Regions from separate parts of the Glycomyces tarimensis genome, predicted to be linked through region 3. Evidence: riboswitches for the same ligand, from Rfam matches in the RefSeq annotation. Region 3 holds a riboswitch; each other region holds the start of a gene.
The links. Region 3 has a riboswitch for cobalamin ahead of ACYVK3_RS05800 (prenyltransferase/squalene oxidase repeat-containing protein). Riboswitches for the same ligand answer to the same signal wherever they lie in the genome.
Positions count from the first base shown of each region.

Region 1: linked by a shared signal. The riboswitch ahead of metE (5-methyltetrahydropteroyltriglutamate--homocysteine S-methyltransferase) and the one ahead of ACYVK3_RS05800 (prenyltransferase/squalene oxidase repeat-containing protein) in region 3 are both predicted to bind cobalamin.
Region 2: linked by a shared signal. The riboswitch ahead of ACYVK3_RS17280 (CbtB domain-containing protein) and the one ahead of ACYVK3_RS05800 (prenyltransferase/squalene oxidase repeat-containing protein) in region 3 are both predicted to bind cobalamin.

Region 1 is NZ_BAAHCB010000023.1:27,452-31,388, forward strand. Features, by position in the region: gene ACYVK3_RS18755 (S8/S53 family peptidase) at 1-1,336, shown strand, start outside; gene ACYVK3_RS18760 (SDR family NAD(P)-dependent oxidoreductase) at 1,337-2,074, opposite strand; cobalamin riboswitch at 2,189-2,430, shown strand; gene metE (5-methyltetrahydropteroyltriglutamate--homocysteine S-methyltransferase) at 2,467-3,937, shown strand, end outside.
Region 2 is NZ_BAAHCB010000021.1:66,402-70,338, forward strand. Features, by position in the region: gene ACYVK3_RS17270 (transketolase) at 1-93, shown strand, start outside; gene ACYVK3_RS17275 (transketolase family protein) at 161-1,120, shown strand; cobalamin riboswitch at 1,115-1,374, shown strand; gene ACYVK3_RS17280 (CbtB domain-containing protein) at 1,401-1,586, shown strand; gene ACYVK3_RS17285 (CbtA family protein) at 1,586-2,314, shown strand; gene ACYVK3_RS17290 (histidine phosphatase family protein) at 2,311-2,898, shown strand; gene ACYVK3_RS17295 (CobD/CbiB family cobalamin biosynthesis protein) at 2,895-3,848, shown strand; gene ACYVK3_RS17300 (cobyric acid synthase) at 3,845-3,937, shown strand, end outside.
Region 3 is NZ_BAAHCB010000005.1:40,166-44,102, forward strand. Features, by position in the region: gene ACYVK3_RS05800 (prenyltransferase/squalene oxidase repeat-containing protein) at 83-1,276, opposite strand; cobalamin riboswitch at 1,362-1,527, opposite strand; gene ACYVK3_RS05805 (TetR/AcrR family transcriptional regulator) at 1,696-2,319, shown strand; partial or broken gene ACYVK3_RS05810 (MinD/ParA family ATP-binding protein) at 2,247-3,386, opposite strand; gene ACYVK3_RS05815 (DEAD/DEAH box helicase) at 3,521-3,937, opposite strand, start outside.

The sequences.
Region 1 (3,937 bases), on a different contig from region 3:
GAAGTACGAGCGGGCCGTCGCCGAGGGCGCGACCGCCGTCGTGATCCACAACGACCGGGCGGGCCCCTTCGGCGGCTCCGGCGCCGAAGACCTCGGCGCGCCGCTCATCGGCATCACCGAGGCCGACGGCGAGGACCTGCGCGACCTGACCGAGATCGGTGCGGCGCCGACCATCGAGTTCACCGGCGGCACCGTCCGGGTCGAACTGCCCCGGGGCGGGCTCGCCTCCGCGTTCAGCTCCTACGGGCCCGCGCCGGACTTGGCGTTCAAGCCCGACGTGGCCGCGCCCGGCGGCGGCATCTGGTCGACCGTCCCGGTCGACGAGGGCTCCTACAAGTCGCTCTCGGGCACCTCGATGTCCGCGCCGCACGTCGCCGGGGCCGCCGCGCTGCTGCTCCAGGCCCGGCCCGACTTCGAACCGGGCGACGTGCGCCTGCGTCTGACGAACACGGCCAGGCCCGTCAAGTGGGGCGAGAACCCGGACCTGGACTTCCTGGAGGCGGCGCACCGGCAGGGCACCGGCGTCGTCGACGTCATGCGCGCGCTCGGCGCCGAGGGCGCGCTCTCCCCCAGCGGCGTCAACACCGGCGACGGCACCGGGCCGCGCACGTTCGAACTGGAGCTGAGCTCCGAGTCGCCGAGCTGGGAGACCTACCGGCTGCACCACCAGGCGGCGATCGCGACCACCGGCGACATCCGCCGGCCCGGATTCGACGTCGCGAAGTCCGCGGTGACGTTCGAACCGAAGACGGTCGAGCTGTTCGGGGGCCAGAGCGCGACGGTGACGGTCACCGTCACGCCGAACGCGGAGCTGCCCGAGGGCAGCGTCTTCGGCGGCCGGATCGTCGCCAAGCCCGACGACGGCGGCTCGCCGCTCGCCGCCGCCTACTCCGGCTACATGGGCGACTACCTCGACATCCCGGTGCTCGAGCACCCGGACTACCCGAAGCTGGCCGTCGCGCTCAAGGGGGACCCCGAGACGGGCGCGGTCGACTACCGCGACCTCGAGGAGGGCGAGACGTTCAGCATCGCTCAAGGCCCGCTGCCCTCGGCGCTGGTCTACCTGGGGCACCAGGCGGCCGCCATGGAGGTCGCCCTGGAGCACGTCGACACCGGCGAGGTCTTCGAGTGGGACCGCGAGGAGTTCCTGCCGCGATCGCCCGGACCCGACGACACCGTCGTCGTCGAACTCGGCGGCACCTCCGCGGACGAGGAGGTCGAGCTCGTGCCGGGCCGGTGGCGTATGGAGATCCGCGTGCTCAAGGCTCTCGGCGACGAGGCGAACCCCGACCACTGGGAGCAGTGGCGTTCGCCGGAGGTGACGCTCGTCGAGTAGTCACTCGCGGCGGTGGACCTGGCCGGGGCCGATCTGGTCGCGCGGCATCATCGTGATCTGGTCGACGTTGACGTGCGCCGGCCGGGTCGCGACCCACGCGACGGCCTCGGCGATGTCCTCGGCGCTCAGCGGGGTCATGCCGGCGTAGACGGCGTCGGCCTTCTCCTGGTCGCCCTCGAAGCGGACCAGGCTGAACTCGGTCTCGACCATGCCCGGGTCGATCTCGCACACCCGCACCGGTTGGCCGAGCAGCTCGATGCGCAGGACGCGGGTGAGCGCGGCCTCGCCGTGCTTGGCGGCGTTGTAGCCGGCCCCGCCGTGGTAGGGCACGCGGGCCGCGATCGAGCCGATCGTGATGACCTGGCCGTCGCCGGAGTCGATCAGCAGCGGCAGCAGCGCCTTGGTGACGCGGACGGTGCCCAGGACGTTGGTGTCGTACATGCGCTGCCAGGCGTCGAGGTCGGCGGTGGCGACCGTGTCGAGGCCGAACGCGCCGCCCGCGTTGTTCACCAGCAGGTCGCAGCGGTCGATCTCGGCGTGGAACGCGGCGACGGAGGCGTCGTCGGTGACGTCGAGCGGCAGCGCCGTCCCGCCGCAGTCGGCGGCGACCTCGGCCAGGCGGTCGGTGCGTCTCGCGCCGAGCACCACCTCGTATCCGGCGGCGGCCAGTGCCTTCGCCGATGCGGCGCCGATGCCGCTGCTGGCCCCCGTGACGACGGCGACGGGTCGAGTGCTCATGATGTCCTCCCGGTGCTCGTTCCCGCGTGACGATACCGATCCCGTCCACTGGGAACCGTGGCGCACACGCACCTTCACGGCGGTCGAATGTCCGCCGAGCGCGGGTGCGGCCGTACCATCGAAGGCGACGCCGGTTCCGGGACAGCGGCACGCTGGCCCGGCTAAGAGGGAACCTGGTGCGAGTCCAGGACTGCCCCGCAGCGGTGAGCGGGAACGAAAGCCGTCATGAGCACTTGGCCGCGATCCGCACTCGAAGGAGGAGCGGATGGAAGCCTGGGAAGCGGCGGCCGGTAGGCGCCTGGTGAAAGCCGGGCGAGCCCGCGAGTCCGAATACCTGCCGACGTACCGCGTCCGCGCGGTCCACGCTGTCGCAAGTTCGAGGGAACTGACACATGAACGATGAGAAGAAGGCCGTGCACGCCACCGTGCTCGGCTACCCCCGCATCGGCGCGAACCGGGAGCTCAAACGCGCCGTCGAGGCCCACTGGTCCGGCCGGCTCGACGCCGCCGGTCTGGACGCGGCCGCCGCCGCGATCCGCTCCCAGATGCTCGACGATCTCGCCTCGGCGGGCCTGGACTCGGTGCCCGTCAACGTGTTCTCGCTGTACGACCACGTGCTCGACACGATCGTGGCGGTCGACGCGCTCGCGCCTCGGCACCGACGCGAGAGCGAGACGGCCGCGTACTTCGCCGCCGCGAGGGGTGACGACGAGGCCGTGCCGCTGGAGATGACGAAGTGGTTCGACACCAACTACCACTACCTCGTCCCCGAGATCGGCCCCGAGACCGCCTTCCGGGCCCGGCCCGAGAAGGCGCTCGGCGAGTTCGACGAGGCGCGCCTGCGCGGGCTCGACGCCCGGCCGGTGCTGCTCGGCCCCGTCTCGTTCCTGCTGCTGGCCAAGGCCTCCGGCGACGCCCCGGCAGGGTTCGATCCGCTGGAGCGGATCGAGGAGCTGACCGGCGTCTACGAGCAGTTGCTGTCCACGCTGGTCGGGGCCGGCGCCGGGTGGGTCCAGCTCGACGAGCCGGCGCTATGCGCCGATCGCACGGCGGCCGAGCTCGAGGCGGTGCGCTCGGCCTACGAACGGCTGACCGCGGTCGCCAAGGTGCTCGTCACGGGCGGCTACGGGCCGTTTGGCGAATCGCTGCCGGTGCTGCTCGATTCGGGCGTCCAGGGCATCGCGCTCGATCTCGTCCGGGGCCGGAGGGATATCGAAGCCATTGAGTCCCTGAACGTTTCACGTGAAACATCGATCCTCGCCGGGGTGGTCGACGGGCGCAACATCTGGCGCACCGACCTGCTCGCGGCCGCAGCCGACCTCGAACGGCTGCACCGCGTCACCGACCGGCTCGGCGTCACCGGCTCGTGCTCGCTCCTGCACGTCCCGGTCGACCTCGATGCCGAGACGGAGCTGCCGGCGTCGCTCAAGGAGCGGCTCGCCTTCGCGCGCCAGAAGCTGCGCGAGGTCGCGAGCCTCGCCGACGCGGCAGCGCCGCGCCTCCAGCGACCGCCGGCCCCCGATGAGTGGTGCGACGAGACCGTCCGCTCCCGGCTCGCCGCGCTCCCAGCCGGTGCCGACCGGCGCGTCGACTACGCCGAGCGGGCCGCCGCCCAGCCTGAGCTGCCGCCCCTGCCGACCACCACGATCGGCTCGTTCCCCCAGACCGCCGAACTGCGCAAGGCCCGCGCCGCCCACCGGCGCGGCCTGATGATCGCGACCGACTACAACGCCCGGATGCGCGCCGAGATCGCGGCCGTCATCGCCGAGCAGGAAAAACTCGGCCTCGACGTGTTCGTCCACGGCGAGCCCGAGCGCAACGACATGGTCCAGTACTTCGCCGAGCAGCTCACCGGCTTCGCGA
Region 2 (3,937 bases), on a different contig from region 3:
GCCGACATGGGCGACCATGAAGCGCTCCACCGGGCGTTCACCGCATCCCACACCGACCGACCACACGCCACGGTCGCCACCGTCCGCCCCTGATCCCGGAAACCGAGGACCCACCATGTTCCGCTCAGACCCGCTGACCGACGACCGCCAGCACCAGACCATGCGCGACGCTTTCGGCGCCCACGCCTCCGATCTGCTCGAGGCCGACCCGCGCATCGCCGTGGTCCTGGCCGACATCTCCGCCGACCTGTTCCGCGCCGCGGCCGCGGCCCATCCCGACCGGGTGATCAATGTCGGCATCCGCGAACAGCTCATGGTCGGCGTGGCCGGAGGCCTGGCGCTGGCGGGCTTGCGGCCGATCGCCCACACCTACGCCCCGTTCCTGGTCGAGCGCGCCTTCGAACAGGTCAAGCTCGACTTCGAGCACCAGGGCACCAGCGGGGTCCTGGTCAGCGTCGGCGCCTCCTACGACTGGGCCGAGGGCGGCTTCACCCACTTCAGCCCTCGCGATGTGGCGCTGTTCGACACCCTGCCCGGCTGGCGGGTGTTCGTGCCGGGCCACGCCGCCGAGGTGCCGCCGTTGCTGGAGCGGGCGGTGGGCTCCGACGAGGGCGCCTATATGCGGCTGTCACTGCGCCGCAACACGGCGCCCCACGGCGGTTCCGGCGACGCCCTTGAGGTGCTGCGCAGCGGCACGCGCGCCACCGTGATCGCGGTCGGGCCGGTCCTCGACAACGTCCTCACCGCGACCGCCGAGCTCGACGTCACCGTGGCCTACACCAATACCCCGCGCCCGCTCGACTCGACGGGGCTGCGGGATCTGGCCGCTCGCACCGGCAACACCGTGGTCATGGTCGAGCCGTATCTCGAGGGCACCTCCGACTGGCTCCTCTCACGAGCGCTGTCCGACCGGCCCCACCGCCTGCTGTCGATCGGAGTCGGGCGGGAAGAACTGCGCCGCTACGGCACCGCCGCCGAACACGAACGCCTCCACGGACTCGACCCGGACGGCATCGCCGCCCGACTGCGGAGGTTCCTCGACCGCGGCGGCGAAGACGACCGGGGGCGTGAGCGTCCCGGCCGCCCGGACGCGGGGGTGGACAGCGGCTACGGCGTGTAGTACGTTCAGGTTCCATTCGACGGAGGCGGTCAGGAACGCAGTGTGATTCTGCGGCGGTCCCGCCACTGTATTCGGAGAGTCGCCCGCCCCGGGGCCGGCGCCGGAGCCCGATGGACGCGTTGACGGCGGCCATCGAGCGCGGCGCGGAGCCCTGGCCGGACGGAGCGCGGCCACTGGGTCTGTGACCCGGGAAGGCCGGGCGGACGGCGTTGATCCGAGAGCCAGAAGACTGAGGCCTTCCGTCACGACTGAGGGGACGAGGATCCCCGAGGAGGTCGACATGACTGCCATTACCGCCGTGCCTGAAACGGCGCCGACCTGGGGCCGCATCACCCTGCTGCTCTTCGCCTTCACCGCACTGGTGTTCCTGGTCGCCTTCGAACAGGGGACGCTCACCGGAGGACTGCCCGTCCTGCACGAGGCCTTCCACGACGCCCGCCACCTGCTCGGATTCCCCTGCCACTGATGCTCACCGACAGCGTTCGCCGCGGACTCGCGGCGGGGCTGCTGGCCGGTCTCGTGGCCGGAGTGTTCGCGCTGCTCGTCGGAGAGGCCCCCCTCGGGGAGGCCATCGAACTCGAAGAGCGGGCGCACACCGCTGCCCACGCACCGGCCCCTGCGGCCCACGATCATGACGAAGCGTTCACCGTCGACCGCACCGTGCAGCAGGTGCTGCTGCCGGTCGGCACGGCCTTGGTCGGCGCGGCCTACGGCGGCCTCTTCGGGCTCGCCTTCGTGCCGCTCGCCAAGAGCTCCCGCGACCGGTGGAAGGCCGGGCTCGGCTTCGGCGCCGCCGCCTGGGCCGCCCTCGCCCTGTTCCCGGCCCTGAAGTACCCGGCCAACCCGCCCGGCGTCGGCGACCCGGCCACGGTCGGCTCGCGGACCACCTGGTTCGTCGTCTCACTCGTCGCCTCGCTCGCGCTGGCGGCGCTGCTGTGCCTGGCGTCCAGGCGACTGCGCGCCCGCGGCATGGACGACGTGCCGCGCCAACTCGCGGTCGGAGCGGCGGCCGTGGTCCTGTACGGCTCGCTGTTCGCCGCGCTGCCGTCGAGCGGCGTCGCGATCGAGGTGCCCGCGGCGCTGCTGTGGGACTTTCGCTTGGCGTCCATGGCCACGCAGGCGATCCTGTGGCTCGGCCTGACGGTCGGCTTCGCCTGGCTGTGGCACCGTGCGGCGCGAAAGGCGGCGCGGTGAAGTCCTACTCGCGGCTGCTCCTGGTGCGCCACGCGCCGACCGCCGCGACCCGCCGCCACGCCTTCCCGATCGACGAGCCGCTCGACGAGGCCGGGGAAGCCGCGGCGGGCGCACTGCGCGGCAGATTCGGCGACGCCGCGGCCGTCTCGGCCCCGGCCGCGCGATGCCGGCGCACCGCCGTCCTCGCCGGGTGCGAGCAGGTCGCCTCGGACCCGCGGTGGTCGGAGCTGCACTTCGGCGACTGGGCCGGCTCGACCCTGGACGAGATAGGCGAGCGCGACCCCGAACGGCTCCGGACCTGGCTCGCCGACCCGCGCTCGGCCCCGCCCGGAGGCGAATCGCTGCCGTCGCTGCGCGAACGCGTCCGCGCGGCGCTCGACGGCCTCGCCGAGACGGCCGAGGACACCGCCGTGTTCACCAGCGCAGGCCCTGTCAAGGCCGCCATCGCCGCCGTTCTCGACGCCCCTGACGGGGCCTTCTGGCGGCTCGACGTGGCCCCTTGCTCGATCACCGTCCTCCACTGCCGCTCCGGGGTCTGGACCGTCCGGTCCGTCAACACCGCCCCCGGCCGGGAGACCCGATGAGTGCCTGGAGTCTCGGCATCCTCGCCGGGTACGCGGCCGACCTGCTCATCGGCGACCCCGGGCGCGGCCACCCCGTCGCCGGGTTCGGGCGGATCGCCGCCGAGGCCGAACGGCGCACCTGGCGCGATTCCCGCCCGGCCGGGGCCGTCCACACCGGAGCGCTCGTCGCGGGAACAGCCGTGCTCGCCGTGGCCGCGGACCGTGCCGCGAAGCACCGCCCCCGGGCCCGCGCCGCCTTGGCGGCCGCACTGGCCTGGACCGTCCTCGGCGGCCGCTCCCTGCGACGCGAGGCCACCGCGATCGCGGTGGCGGTCGAACGCGGGGACCTCGACGAGGCCCGGAGGCGCCTGCCCTCGCTGTGCGGGCGTGACCCCTCGAAGCTGAGCGAGGCCGAGCTGGTGCGCGCCACGGTGGAATCGGTCGCCGAGAACACCTCCGACGCCGTCGTCGCCCCGCTGTGGTGGGGCGCGGTGGCCGGGCCCGCCGGGCTCGCCGCCTATCGCGCCGTCAACACCCTCGACGCCATGATCGGCCACAAGTCGCCTCGATACCGCCGCTTCGGGTGGGCGGCGGCCCGACTCGACGACGTCGCCAACTGGATCCCCGCCCGCTGCGCGGCCGCGCTGGCGGCCGCCCTCGCACCCGTCGCCGGCGGCTCCCCGGCCCGCGCGGCGCGGATCTGGCGCCGCGCGGGCGGCGAGCACCCCAGCCCCAACGCCGGGCAGGTCGAAGCCGCCTTCGCCGGGGCACTCGACCGCACCCTCGGCGGCGGCCGGAACCGCTATCCCGGCCACACCGACATCCGCCCCGCGATGGGCGACGGTCCAGCCCCGACCGCGGTCGACCTGCGCCGAGCCGTCCGCCTCTCCGCCGCCGTGTCCGCAGCCGCGGCCCTCGGCGCGGCCGCGATCGCATCACGGAGCCGCGCCTGCGGCGGGAGGCGCCGATGAACGGCGCGATCCTATTGGCCGGCACGGCCTCCGATGTCGGCAAGAGCGTCATCACCGCGGGCGTGTGCCGCCACCTCAAACGCCTGGGC
Region 3 (3,937 bases):
GTGACGCGGCGGACGTCGAGGTTGCTGAGCACCAGCCGTCCGCCGAGCGCGGCGGCGGCTCCGGCCCGCAGAGCACCGCGGGTCATTCGCCGTCCTCGGCCTTTCCGGCCTCGCCGCCCCTGCGGGCGCGCACCACCAGGAACGCGACGATCGCGAGCAGCACGACGGCGGCGGCGACGATCACCCACGGTATCCACGAGGCCGAGCCTTCGTCGTCCTGCGCCGCATCGGCCGTCGTGGCCTCGTCGCCGGCGGCCGCGCAGTCGGTGGCCGGCACGTCGGCGGACGAGCCCGAGGCGTCGAGCTCGGCGAGGTTCTGTCCCGAGAGCGGGACGAGCGCCTGGGCCGTGGCGAGGAGTCGCGAGGCCTCGCCGAACTCGGGGTCTTCGGGGTCGGAGGCCCGGATCGCACCGGCGGCCTCGTCGCCGCAGCCGATCTGGAGACCGATGAGGTGGGCGACCGACAGCTCCGCGGCCTCGGACTCGCCGACGGACAGGAGCGCCTGCGCGGCCATCGCCGTCGAGTTGGCGTTCACGCCCATTCCGCTGTCGAAGCCGCCGTCGTCCTCCTGCTGGTCAAGGAGCCACCCGACCGCTTCGTCGCGCACCGGCTCGGCCTCCTCGCCGATCGCGCTCAGGGCCGCGACGGCGGCGCCGGTGGTGTCGGGGTCGCCGACGCAGTCGCCGCCCTCGGCGATGGTGTACGAGAAGCCGCCGTCGGAGCACTGGGCGTCGATGAGCGCCGCGGTGATCTCGGGGCTGACGCCGTCCTCGGTGCGCGACAGGCCGAGCGCGGCCCACGCCAGGGTGCCGCCGTCGAGTCCCTCGAGCGGGGCCGCCGCGACTTCCTCGGCGAGCTTGACGCCGCCGAAGTCGCTCGGGTCGCCGCCGGCGGTGGCGACGACGTACATCACCTTGCCGGCCGCGCCGGGTGCGATCGAGGCGTCCTCGGCGTCACCGCCGGGGTAGACGTAAGCGCCCAGCGTGTCGGGCTGGTTGAGCCATTCGAGGCTCGTCTGCACCTGGTCGCCGCCGACACGGGCGGACATGAGGCCGATGAGGGCGTCGAGCGTGGTGGCCACATTCGGCGCGCCGTCGAACTCGAAGTAGTCGCCGCTGGACTGGGCGGCGAGCCATGAGGCGGCCGCCGCCGCGGGATCGGCGTCCGGCTCGTCCTGTGCGTGAACCGGTGAGGCCGAAGCGACGGCGACGATGGGCAGGACCGCGGCGGCCGCCGCTGCTCGCAGCAGCGTTCGCCGTGTCGACTGGTGGCGCATTGCCTGACCTTTCCTGAAGCGCGGGCGAGGTCTTCGGGGCAGGCGGCGTCGCCGCAAGCGCCTGTAGACCACGACAGGCGTTGACATTGCATATCGGCGCCCGGTGGGCATTCGGGCTCACGCGGGTGGGCCGAGCTCGGACATTGAGGGTTCATTCGCTCGGCTGGTGTTCGAAATCGAACCGCGACTACCGCTGCGGGTCAGCGCCGGCTTCCGACCGGACTTCCCCCACAGGACGCCTGTTGAGTTTGCGTTCATTCTGTCGCCCGGCGCTACGGGGTGTCAAGGAGGTCGCGCGGTGAGTGGATCCGTTCACTCGTTCCCCACGGTGAACCCGCGCATACAAGTCATTGACCCGTAGCACCCGGTATCGATACGGTTCAGACGTGAGCAGAAATAAGAATGCCGATTTGGACAGAGTGCTCCGCGCCGCCACCAGGGCTTTCCTGGAGCGCGGCTTCGCGGCCACTTCCATGTCGGACCTCGTGGCGGCCACGGGCATGAATCGCGCGGGCCTGTACTCGGCCTTCGGTTCGAAGCACCAGCTGTACATCACCGCGCTCGCCCGATACCGCGAGGACACCGAGCCCGAGATCCGCGCGATCGCGCGCGGCGCCCTGGACGCCGGTCCCGCCGAACGCGTCGACGCCCCCCGCGTGGTCGGCGACATCCTCCAAGTGGTGGCCCGGCACAGCAAGGAAGGCGGTTTCGTGGTGCGGGCGGCCGTCGAACTGGCCGACGACCCGGCCACCATGCGGCGCGTCCAGGAGGCCTGGTCCGAGCTCGAACTGGACCTGGCCGCGATCCTGGCGCGCGCGGCCGACGCCGGCGAGATGAGCGGGGTCGACCCCAGGCGCCTGGCGCGGACGATCCTGGTGTTCATCCAGGGCGCGTTCGTGGTCGGGCACGCCGACGAGGACGACCACCGGCTCGACGAGGCCACGGCGGGCCTGGTCGCGCTCCTCGACCGTCACAGACCCTCGGCCACCGCCGACCCGATCCGAAGCCAGGCCCCCAACGACGCCTTACTCAACGCCTCATAGCGAATCGGCTCCCCCGAATCCAGCAGCTTCTCATAGGGCGCCAGCAGCACCGCCCGAGTCCGCGCCGCGAAGTGCCGTTGCACCGCAGGCAGATCCACATCCTTCCGATGGGCGGGCATCGATACCACCGAGACCGCGTTGCGCACCAGGTCCCTTCGCCCGGTCTGCTCCAGATGGTCGAGCATCCGAGCCGCCGTCTCAGCGGAGTCGTTGCGCGCCGACATCGTCACGACCAGCTGGTCGGTCGCGTCAATGGCCGCCTGCCAGTTCTGCGCGCGGACGTTGTTCCCGGTGTCGACCACGATGAGCTTGTAGAAGCGCGAGACCGCCTCGCGCAGGTCCCCGAACGCGTGCGCGGTGAGCATCTCTCCGGCCGTGGCCGACTCGTCGGAGGCGAGGACGTCGAACATCGCCCCGCCCTGGGCGCGGACGTACTGCGACAGGTCACCGACGCGGCCGGTCGGCCCCTTGAAGTGGTCGAGGTCGCGCAGCAGGTCTCTGACGGTGCGGATGTGGAAGTCCTGCTGGGCCCGCATCCCGAGCGTGCCCTGGGTCTCGTTGTTGTCCCAGGCGAGCACGTAGCCGCCCCGGTGGCGGCCGAACGTCATGGCGAGCATGAGCACCGCGACGGTCTTTCCGGCCCCGCCCTTGGGGTTGACGACCGTGACCTGCCGCAGGCCCCCGAAGTTGCGCCGCACCGTCTCGATCGCGTGCTGGTAGGCCATCTCGCGCGCGCTGGGAGGGAGCGCGAGGAACCCGAGCGTGAGCTTGTGGAGTGCGCCGCGCAGGCCGGTCTCGGCGACGGGCGGGCGCGGCGGGACGACGCGGCGGCTGGCGAAGTCGTCGGCGGTGACGGCGACGCGTTCGAGCGCGCCGCGGTGGTCGGGGAACGCCGCCACCGGCCCCGCGGGCGGCGCCGAAGGCGGCGGAGCGGAGCTCTGGTAGGTGGCCGGCGGAAGCGACTGCCCGCTCGGCGCAAGGCCGGCGGACGGGTCCGCACCCGGCGTCGCACTGGAGTCGTGGTTCGCTCCCGGCGGGGCGAACGGCGACCACCCTGGAGCATCGGGCCGGTGCAGAGGCACGGTGTCCTCCTCGGTGTGCTCCATCGGGCCTCCCTAGGTCAAGACTTCGGTTACCCGACCTATTGTGGCCTATCCCTCCGTGGTCGCGCGGGAACTCCGCGTGGCCGACCGTGTCCGATTCAGAGCAGTCGCGGCTGCTCAGGGCCCGAGCGCGTCACGGGCACCATCCCGAAGGGACTGAACAGCCCCTGGTCTACATCGGCCAGCAGCGGCGAGCCCGTACCGGTGTGGCTGACGTAGGCGAGGTCGCGGGTGCGGCTGAGCGCGACGTAGAACTTGCGTCGCGCTTCAGGCGTGTTCGGCCACGCCTCGGCGGTCATCTCTGTCAGACACACCACTCGGAACTCGCCGTCGGCGGCCTCGTCGATCGACATGCCGTCGGGACCGATCACGGCCAGTTCCTCGGGGGCGACGCCGAGCTCGGCCAGGCGTCCGGTCAGGAGCTCCACGAAGTGCTTCTCGTCATCGCCGGAATCCGCATAGCACCGTCCGATCCCCGAGCCCTCCAGCGCGGGCCGCTGCGGCTGCGTCAGCCG